3 regions of the Neptunomonas sp. CHC150 genome follow, and region 1 is predicted to be linked to each of the others. Evidence: predicted binding sites of a transcription regulator. Region 1 holds the regulator's gene; each other region holds the start of a gene.

Evidence for each region. Region 1 encodes sigma-54, which starts transcription at its own class of promoters, with help from an activator protein. Its sites were predicted from a motif close to TGGCACNNNNNTTGCTNT; they were not measured.
Region 2: the regulator sigma-54 is predicted to act here: its motif matches at 1,769-1,786, upstream of glnA (glutamate--ammonia ligase).
Region 3: the regulator sigma-54 is predicted to act here: its motif matches at 1,913-1,930, upstream of OW491_RS08995 (DUF3305 domain-containing protein).

Annotation. Positions count from the first base shown of each region.
Region 1 covers NZ_JAPNXU010000012.1:57,334-60,890, forward strand. The annotation lists gene rapZ (RNase adapter RapZ) at 1-284, opposite strand, end outside; gene ptsN (PTS IIA-like nitrogen regulatory protein PtsN) at 319-777, opposite strand; gene hpf (ribosome hibernation promoting factor) at 803-1,093, opposite strand; gene OW491_RS16110 (RNA polymerase factor sigma-54) at 1,139-2,674, opposite strand; gene lptB (LPS export ABC transporter ATP-binding protein) at 2,712-3,446, opposite strand; gene lptA (lipopolysaccharide transport periplasmic protein LptA) at 3,451-3,557, opposite strand, start outside.
Region 2 covers NZ_JAPNXU010000007.1:23,125-26,681, forward strand. The annotation lists gene typA (translational GTPase TypA) at 1-1,504, opposite strand, end outside; gene glnA (glutamate--ammonia ligase) at 1,872-3,278, shown strand; gene glnL (nitrogen regulation protein NR(II)) at 3,522-3,557, shown strand, end outside.
Region 3 covers NZ_JAPNXU010000007.1:6,905-10,461, reverse strand. The annotation lists gene OW491_RS09005 (helix-turn-helix transcriptional regulator) at 1-868, opposite strand, end outside; gene OW491_RS09000 (formate dehydrogenase accessory sulfurtransferase FdhD) at 861-1,709, opposite strand; gene OW491_RS08995 (DUF3305 domain-containing protein) at 2,004-2,501, shown strand; gene OW491_RS08990 (DUF3306 domain-containing protein) at 2,491-3,027, shown strand; gene OW491_RS08985 (4Fe-4S binding protein) at 3,225-3,557, shown strand, end outside.

The sequences.
Region 1 (3,557 bases):
CTTTCAAGTGACGCGTTAATAAACACGAGCTCGGCGTTAATGTCGCTGTGTTCGTTAAAATCACGCCAGATCTCGGGGAGTCGCTCTAAATTACTCGATAAGTTACGAGCATCGATACAAACGGCTATTTTTTTGAATTGAGCATCGGCTTCTAGATGCTTAATTAAATCCGGCAATAGCATAGCCGGTAAGTTATCAATGCAATAAAAACCCACATCTTCCAATGCCTGCAAGGCTGAGCTTTTTCCTGAGCCGGACATCCCGCTAATGATTACCAATTTCATGAGAGCTCTCTTATTGCATTAGGCTGATGTCACTTTATTGGAATAAGCGCATCGCTGTAGCCAATAGGTTTTCATTGCTGTCGGCTTTTCGAAGGGCGACACGGCATTCATCTTGGCTAAAGACTTCTGCTAATTTTGCTAAAGTGCCGAGGTGCTCATCACAGGCCGCTTCAGGGACTAGCAAAAAGAACAGTAAATCTACAGGACGGCTGTCGATAGCATCAAAATCGATAGGCTCTGCTAAGTGAATCAGCGCTCCTATCGGTGCTTCGATACCCGCTAATCGGCAATGGGGTATAGCAACCCCTTCACCGATGCCGGTACTGCCCAGCCTTTCTCTGCCAATTAGGCCGGTGAAGATAAGTTCGTGTGTGACTTCTTCACCGACTGATTCAGCAATGAGTTTGCTTGCCATTTCTAGCACGCGCTTTTTGCTGCCGCCCTCTACTGCTTGTAGAGTGCGGCTAGGTGTTAACAGAGAAATTATGGGCATATGACTTCAATTAGTTATTAGAAGGTTATTTATGGCTCTTGAGCTTTTCTTTATGTTTGATGATTTGACGGTCTAGCTTATCCGTCAGGGCATCAATGGCCGCATACATATCCGGCTGCTCACTGGTTGCAAATATTTCGCCTCCAGCAATATGCATGTCAGCTTCGGCAATTTGCCGCTGTTTATCAACACTCAAGGTCACTTGTACGTTAGTGATGTTATCGAAATGGCGTTCTAGCTTGTCAAACTTAGTGTGTACATACTCGGACAGTGCTTCAGTCAGTTCTACATGGTGACCTGTGATATTGATCTGCATAGATTGTCTCCTTAGCACGACTCTTCAGTCGTATGCGTATCGTTATTAAACCAGACGCTTGCGTTCATTAGAAGGAGCGATTCCCATCGCTTCGCGATATTTGGCGATCGTCCTTCGAGCGACCTGGATTCCTTCTTCATCGAGAAGTTGAGCAATTTTACTATCACTTAAAGGTTTAGCAGGGTTTTCGGCAGCTATCAGTTTTTTTATGACCGCTCGTATGGCTGTTGATGAGGCTGCGCCACCATCGCTGGTGTTGACATGGCTTGAAAAGAAGTACTTTAGCTCAAATATTCCGCGAGGTGTGTGCATGAATTTTTGTGTCGTCACACGTGAGATAGTGGATTCGTGCATCTCAACTGCTTCGGCAATGTCATGTAACACCATGGGCTTCATAGCTTCTTCACCATGCTCAAGAAAATCTACTTGCCTTTCGATAATTTGACTTGAAACTTTTAGCAGAGTTTCATTTCGGCTGAGTAGACTCTTAATAAACCAGCGTGCTTCCTGTAAATGGTTTTTTAAATAGGTGTTATCCGCGCTGGAGTCCGCTCGGCGAATCAAATCAGCATACTGAGTGTTGATCCGTAAATTAGGTGAAGCTTCAGAATTCAAGCGCACGGTCCAAACACCTTTGAGCTTTTCCACAAAAACATCTGGAATCACATATTCAGCTTTTGAAGGTGAAATCATTGCTCCCGGCTGCGGGTTTAGCGTTTGAATGAGTTCAATAATAGCCTGTAATTGTGGTTCTTTGATGCGTAGCTTGCGCATCAATTGTTTGTAATCATGGTTACCCAGTAAGTGGATATAATGTTGGCACAAGTTCAACGTTTGCGCTAACAAAGGAGGCGGCTCAGGTAATTGTTTTAATTGTATGCACAGGCATTCACCTAAGTCGCGGGCCGCTACACCGGGCGGATCAAACTGCTGTACGCGATGCAATACGGCTTCGAACTCTTCCAGTTCTGCTTCTTGGAAGCGTTCTGGTTCTTGGCGTTTAAAGTCTTCAAGCAGCTCTTCAATGTTAAGGCGTAAATAGCCTTCGTTGTCGATCGCATCGATAATGGCTTCAGCAACTAAACGGTCGTCTGCGGACATCCTTGTTAGGTTAAGTTGCCATAGCAAATGGTCTTGGAGACTCTCCTCGGCACTATCATTCGATTCAAAAAAGCTGTCATCGTCACGATTACTTGTGCTCGATGTGTTGCTGCTAGTTTGGTAAGTGTCGTCCCAAGATGAATCGGTTGATAACTCACTGGGGATGTCATCGTTCCACTTGTCGTCAAAAGAGTCGGGTTCTTGGTCGTCAGATTGTGTCGATTCTTGTGTTGTTTGCGCCGTGTATTCCGATGGGGTTTGATCTGAATTGCTAGGCTGCTCGCTCTGTGTAGAGTTGTCCTGCGGAGCCGCATTGTCTTCACTGTCTTCATTAGTTTCCAGCATGGGATTGCTGTCTAATGCAGATTGAATCTCCTGCTGTAGATCAAGTGTCGATAATTGCAGTAAGCGAATTGCTTGCTGTAATTGTGGGGTCATCGTGAGATGTTGCCCCATTTTTAACTGTAATGACTGCTTCATAAATTACAAGTAGACTCCAGAAAACACGAGGTGTTGCTTATAGTCGAAACGATTCGCCGAGGTAAGCAGCACGAACTTTTTCATTTGCCAGTATATCGCTTGGCTCGCCTTCAGCTAGGATAACACCTTCACTGACTATGTAGGCTTTCTCACAAATGTCGAGTGTTTCTCTGACATTGTGGTCCGTTATTAAGACTCCAATACCTTTTGATTGTAGGTGTTTTATCGTCTTTTTAATATCATTTACAGAGATTGGGTCAACCCCTGCAAAGGGTTCGTCTAACAAAATAAAAGCGGGCTCGGAGGCTAGGGCACGCGCTATTTCGACTCGGCGTCGTTCTCCACCAGACAAGCTCATGCCTAGACTATTTCGTATGTGCGTAATGTGAAACTCTTCTAGCAACTCTTCCATTTTGGCTTTTTGTTGATCAACTGATAGCTCTTTTCGCATTTCTAAAATGCCAAGTAAGTTATCTTCAACACTGAGCTTTCGAAAAATAGACGCTTCTTGAGGTAAGTAACCAATTCCTTTGCGTGCGCGTTGGTGCATAGCCAAAGGGGTAATCGTTTCTTCGTTGATAGCTATTGAGCCGTTATCAGCTTTGACCAAGCCCACAATCATGTAAAAGCAGGTAGTTTTACCGGCACCATTGGGACCCAGAAGTCCTACGATTTCACCGCTATTGACCGAGAGGGATACATCGCGAACGACATTACGTTTTTTGTATGATTTTGCTAAGTTGCGAGCGTGTAAAGTGCTATCCGGCGTCATCATATTATTTCGCTTTTGGTTGGATAATCATTTGTACGCGCTGTCCTGAGTTGCCTTCACCGCTATAGGCATTAACGAGAGACTTTTCCATCTGATAGACAATGCGTTCGC
Region 2 (3,557 bases), on a different contig from region 1:
ATAATGAGTAACCGAGTGCTTTACCTGTCACCATAGAAACAAGAACACCGTTGCTACGATAGATGACTTCACCTTCTTTAACCGGACCATAATGGTCAAAGATAGAAGTCATGATACCCGTACCTGATGTCATGGTTAGGAATTGGCTACGGAAGCCAATCAAACCGCGTGATGGGATCATGAACGTTAAGCGGATACGGCCAGAGCTGTCCACTTCCATATTTGTCATGTCACCTTTACGCTTGCCCATCTCTTCGATGATGCTGCCTTGGTGCTGGTCTTCAACATCGATCATTACGATCTCGTATGGCTCTTGTGTTTGGCCATCGACTTCACGTTGAATAACTTCTGGACGAGAAACACCTAGCTCAAAACCTTCGCGACGCATGGTTTCGATTAAAACAGAAAGATGTAGCTCACCACGGCCTGATACGCGGAACTTATCCGGTGTGTCGCCTTCGGCTACACGCAAAGCAACGTTGTGGATCAATTCGCGGTCTAAGCGGTCTTTGATGTTACGACTGGTAACGAACTTACCGTCTTGGCCAGCAAACGGAGAATCGTTTACTTGGAACGTCATCGATACCGTTGGCTCGTCAACCGATAGGGCTGGTAAAGCTTCTACTTTTTCTGGGTCACAGATAGTGTCAGAAATGTTGAGCTCGTCAATACCCGTAATACATACGATATCGCCAGCCTGAGCCGAGGTAACATCAACGCGATCAAGGCCTAAGTAACCCATGATCTTTTGAAGCTTACCGCTGCGCACAGAACCGTCAGCGCTGATTACTTTAACTTGTTGGTTAATTTTAGCAGTACCACGCTTGATACGGCCGACACCGATAACACCTACGTAGCTGTTATAGTCTAATGCAGAAATTTGCATTTGCAGCGGACCATCAACGTCTACTTCTGGGGGGTTAACGTGCTCAACGATAGCTTCAAACAGAGGAGTCATGTCTTCAGCAAGGTTGTCGTGCTCTAAACCTGCAATACCATTTAACGCAGACGCATAAATGATAGGGAAGTCGAGCTGCTCATCTGTTGCGCCTAATGAGTCGAATAGGTCGAATACTAAGTCGACGGCACGGTCAGGGTTTGCGCCTGGACGGTCAACCTTGTTAACAACAACGATCGGGCGAAGGCCCTGATCGAATGCTTTTTGCGTTACAAAGCGCGTTTGCGGCATAGGGCCGTCAACAGCATCAACTAATAGACATACGCAGTCTACCATCGACAATACACGCTCTACTTCGCCACCAAAATCGGCATGCCCTGGAGTATCCACGATATTGATGTGATAGTCATTCCATTCGATGGCCGTGTTTTTTGCCAAAATGGTAATGCCGCGTTCTTTCTCCTGGTCATTGGAGTCCATGATGCGTTCAGTGCCTTCATCACGACGGCCCAGGGTGCCCGATTGCTGCAAAAGTTTGTCAACCAAAGTCGTTTTACCATGGTCAACGTGAGCAATGATGGCGATGTTTCTCAGCTTATCAATCACGTGGATGTACCCAGATTATATTTAAAAATAAAGCGCGCATTATACACGTAAATTGCGAGTGGGATGCTGAATAATTGACCAATTAAAAAGGTTTTTTAAGGAAGCACTTTTTTTTAGGTTAGAGTAAGATGCTGATGACCCTTTATAAGGCGTTAAAAAGCCATTATGCATCTTTTTGGTGCTTTAATATGTGTTTTGTTTATTTTTGGTGCGTTTGATGGTCAAAAGGGTGCGCTTAATGCCTGTTTTAAAGGGGGTTGAGTGTGGCATGAAGTTTGCTGCCTAAAAGCAACCGGCAAAAAAGCCGATTTTTAGGACCTGTTTTTACGTAAACGCGTCTGGCAAATTCTAAATTGGAGAGAGCCACATGTCAGAGAAGACTCTGAAGTTAATCGAAGAAAATGATGTTAAGTGGATCGATATGCGATTCACAGATACCCAAGGTAAAGAACAGCACGTTACTATTCCTGTTACGCAGATGGGTGACGACTTCTTTGAAGAAGGTAAAATGTTCGATGGTTCTTCTATCTCTGGATGGAAAGGTATCAACGAATCTGACATGATTTTGCAGCCAGACGACGCTGCTTCAGTACTTGATCCCTTCGCTGAAGAGTCAACGGTTATCGTGCGTTGTAACATTGTTGAGCCAATGACTGGACAAGGTTACGAGCGTGACCCTCGCTCTGTTGCAAACCGTGCTGAAGAATACTTAAAGTCTACAGGTATCGCGGATACTGCCTTCTTTGGTCCTGAACCAGAATTCTTCGTTTTTGATGAAGTGCATTTCCACTCAGATATGAGCGGTTGCGGCTATAAAGTGTCTTCTGAAGAAGCAGCATGGTCTTCTAATAGCAAGTTCGAAGGCGGTAACACGGGTCACCGTCCACGTGTTAAAGGCGGTTACTTCCCAGTACCACCTGTTGATTCTTTGCATGACTTGCGTGCAAATATGTGTAACGCAATGACAGCAATGGGCTTAGACGTTGAAGTTCATCACCATGAAGTTGCAACAGCTGGTCAGTGTGAGATCGGTGCTGGTGCAAACACATTGGTTAAGAAAGCTGACGAAGTTCAGGTTCTTAAATACTGCGTACATAATGTTGCTCACGCTTACGGCAAAACAGCGACGTTCATGCCTAAGCCTATCGTAGGTGATAACGGTTCTGGTATGCACGTTCACCAGTCATTGACTAAAGATGGCAAAAACATCTTTGCTGGTGATGTGTATGCAGGTATGAGTGAAACAGCGTTGTTCTACATTGGTGGTATCATCAAGCACGCTAAAGCACTGAATGCGATCACTAACCCAGGTACAAACTCTTATAAGCGTTTGGTTCCAGGTTTTGAAGCACCTGTTATGTTGGCTTATTCTGCTCGTAACCGTTCTGCTTCTATCCGTATTCCTTACGTTACTAGCGATAAAGCTCGTCGTATCGAAACGCGTTTCCCTGACCCAATTGCTAACCCATACCTGTGCTTCGCTGCCTTGATGATGGCGGGTCTTGACGGTATTCAGAACAAAATCCACCCTGGCGATGCTGCTGATAAAGACTTGTATGATCTACCAGCTGAAGAAGCGGCTAAGATCCCTCAGGTTTGTAGTTCTTTAGAAGAAGCGTTGGCTGCATTGGATGCAGACCGCGAGTTCTTGACTAAAGGCGGTGTATTCACTGATGACATGATCGATGCTTATATCGAACTGAAAACAGAAGAAGCACTAAAAGTAAGCACAGTAACTCACCCAGTTGAGTACGACTTGTACTACTCTGTATAAAACAGTGCGCTAGATAGAAAAGCCTCCTTATTGGGGGCTTTTTTTTGTCCGCTAATCAGTGATTTAGTTTACGTAGTTGCAGAATTGGTGGCTGCACCAAAATGGCGCAAGGTTGCGGTGCATGCTAGTCTGTTAATGGGTAGATAAGTCACAGTCGGCGGGCTGTTCAGGTAATTCAGTGCGAAATTTATGAATTGGCTTTCTTCTTGCATTTTAAATTAAAAAATTTAGGCGGTTACGAGGATGTTCAGGAAGCAAACCCATAAGCAAATTTTGGAG
Region 3 (3,557 bases), on a different contig from region 1:
TGGTATTGTATCCCCCTAAACTACTGGCTAGTTGAATACCTTCTCGGCTCTGCAAAAACTCAAAGATATGCTGCACAATTTTTCGAAAATACACAGGGCGAGTGACCACTAGGTCAAAGGCCTCAGCTCCCTGAGCGAGCAAAACTAATCCCATTTCTTGTGCGGCGCTCAAGGTGCCTGGGCCAATATCGGCTTCCCCTTTCGCAATTAAACGGGCTACCTCCCTTTCCGAGAATGCCGTCATTTGACGCGTTAACTGCGCCAATGGAAACCCTTGCCCGGCAAGCCATTCTCCTAAAAAGCGCTGCGACCCTGCGCCCTCTTGCCGAACGACCCACCGAGTTTCAGGGGTCAGCGCTTGTCTTGGATCAGTAAAGCGCTCAACATCCTGCGGCCGCACCATCAACCCATGTTGGCGCTCAAATAAGTGCACTAACACCCAGTGCTTAGATTCGCTATATTGCTGCAATAAAGCAGGGTGCCTAACGCGGCTTTCCTCTGCTCGTCCCCAGTGAATCGCTGTCGCGTCAGAACTACCTTGAGCCAGCAGATCCAAGCCTAGCTTAGTTCCGGTGACGGTATAGCCAATCATCGCCTGCGTCTTTAATTGTTGCGTTAAGCGGTTAGCCGTGGCTTGCAGTAAAGGGTCATCACTTCCTGATAGTAACAATCGATCGGCCATCAAGCCTCTGTGCGCATTATCCAATAACCAGCGATCAATCAAGGCACGTGGAAACAGCCATTTACCGGTCACTTTCGTTGCGGGAATCTTTCCCTCGGCGGCCATGGAATACACTTTTTTCTCATTAACGTCTAAGTATTCCGAAAGCTGGCGTACGTTCATAAACGGATGGGCGTGCTCATTCACCCTGAACCCCCTTGCCCTCTTGCAGGCAATCAAGATCGACCATGTCCCGGCCATGAAAGATCAGAAAGTGACGGCCTTTCGCGCGAGCCAATAAAGTGATTCCCATTTCCCTTGCCAACGCCAGTCCCATTTGAGTCACCCCCGAGCGTGACAATAAAACCGATATTCCCATTTGTGCCACTTTGATCACCATTTCTGACGTCAACCGGCCTGTGGTATAAAAGATTTTTCCGTTGGGGCTAATTCCTTGCAACCACAGCCGACCCGCCAACGTATCCACCGCATTATGTCGACCCACATCCTCAACAAAGGACACAATATAGTCGCCATCGCTCACAGCACAGGCATGAACAGCGCCGGCGTTTTTGTATGTTTCGTTGTGCTGACTTAATGCACGAAGCAAACTATAAATCATGCTCTGCTTTACTGGCGTTACAGGTAGTTCTACATTGGCGATTTTCTCCATTAAGTCTCCAAACATAGTCCCTTGGCCACAGCCACTAGTAACGGTCCGTTTTTCCAGCATAGATGCCAAATGAGCAGGCTCTTTACGAGTGACTACCGCCGCAGACTCGACATCCCAATCCACTTGTACAGCGGTTAAATCCTCAGCCCGCTCAATAAATCCTTGGTTTTTTAAATAGCCCACCACTAACGCTTCAGGGTCAGCCCCCAACGTCATCAACGTAACTATTTCACGTTTATTTAAATAAATGGTTAAAGGTCGTTCACAGGCGATTTGAATCGTCCTTTCACCGCCTAACTCGTCGATGACAGTAGCCTGTTCTGTTAACGGCGCCTGCGCGTAACTGCGTATGACTGATTCAAACGGTTGCTCCATGTCACCTACCTTCTCAATTAATTGGTTTGATCAGAGCAAGTTTCATTCCGGTGTTTATATACCCTACCGTCTACTGTTGATCACAATTAGCAGCGCATCACCGTGACACCCTATTAATAGACAAAATGTCCCATCTTTATCCTCAACCGTGTCTTTTTACACCAACCAGCCTCCCTTTTACCCCTAAGAACACCGTCATTATGTGGCCTACGCTTTGCAATGATCTCCAATACCTGTGCTTATCGATCCAAGCGATTACGCAACGATTACGCAACAACCCGAAGGAGAACCTATGTGACTTCATCTACTACGACTGCTCCGAGCGCTGATGATAAAGACCAACAGCACCCCACAACAAAATCAGGGACGAGCTGGCCTGTATCCATTCGACTCAACAAAGAGAATGTTCAATCAGGCCGCTGGGACACAGTACGTTGGAGCATTGCCGACTTGCGCCCTCGCCCCTTAACCGCTGACGATTATCATATCCTGACCATTGAACTTCACCTTGATCAACGTACCGCTTATCGATTCAACCTCAACTCACAAGCCCCCTGCCTATTCGTTTTATGCCATGAATCAGACGTTAATAACCAGCTTATCCCTGTCCACATCAGCGCCAGCCAAGATGAAGCTTCATCCTACATGGATGGCGAGCACCACGTTTTATCCGCAGAAATGCCGGTAGCTATATGTTGCTGGATCGAAGCCTATCTCAGCCGTGAAGGTGAATTGATTGATAGTGGGCGCAAAAAAAAGAAATCAGGAAAAGGACGCAGCAGTGGAAACTGATACTTCATTTCTTAAAAGATGGTCTCTGCGTAAAACCGAGGCAAGCCGAGAGCAAAACGAACAATCAAACGAGACTGAACAACGATTAGACAATCAAGATAGTTCAGAGGTTACTCCACCCCTTCCTGACAAGGCGGCCGAAATATCCGCAGATAGTTTAAGTGATGAGGACATGCCAGCCATCGACTCTCTGGATGAGCATTCAAACTTCCAACAGTTTTTCTCAGAAGGTGTCAGCGAAGCTTTACGACAACAAGCACTAAGGAAGCTATTTAACCTCCCAGAGTTTCACGTGAGAGATGGGCTAAATGACTACGATCAGGACTTTAGCAATATCACCCCATTAGCTGAAGCTGCCGCTGGACAAATCAGACAATGGATTCATCAACAGAAAGATGACTTCACTGCGGCTTTGCAAGACGACAGCAATGATGAAGAAAGCGCCGAGCCTATTCACTCTTCTCATGCTTCATCAACAGAAGGCGACCAAGTGACCCATACACCCACCCAAGACAAGACAGAATGATACAACACAGCGCAAAAACCATAATTTCACACAGATAATGACCGCATATATTGGACCCTAGCGACCTAATCAGTGGTTCATCAATTGCATCGAGTAATTGAAAAACGGTTCAGATATACACCAATGACAAGCGCACGGCCTACAGCGAGCACTGAGGTACGTGGATATAAGCCATTAGCCTGACCACCGAGGGCTTTATGACAACAATAATAAACATGCCAAACCTCAGTAATGAAAAAGCAAAACAGGAGGTCATAACGCGACTATCGCCGCCTCATAACCTACTTGCGAGTACCATTGCTTACAGCACGCAAGGCCACCTGTTGATAATGGGATCCGAAAAAGCAATTCGGACAGCGGCACTACAACTGTCTTCTATGCAAAGTACTACACTATTGGTTACTGAAGCGGCTCAAACCGATATCGATATCGCTGACGACTCAGAGGCGATAGAATCACTGATAGCAAGCACCAAAAACCACACCGTCTTCTATAACAAACTGCTGTCGGTCACAGGTTATCTTGGCCAA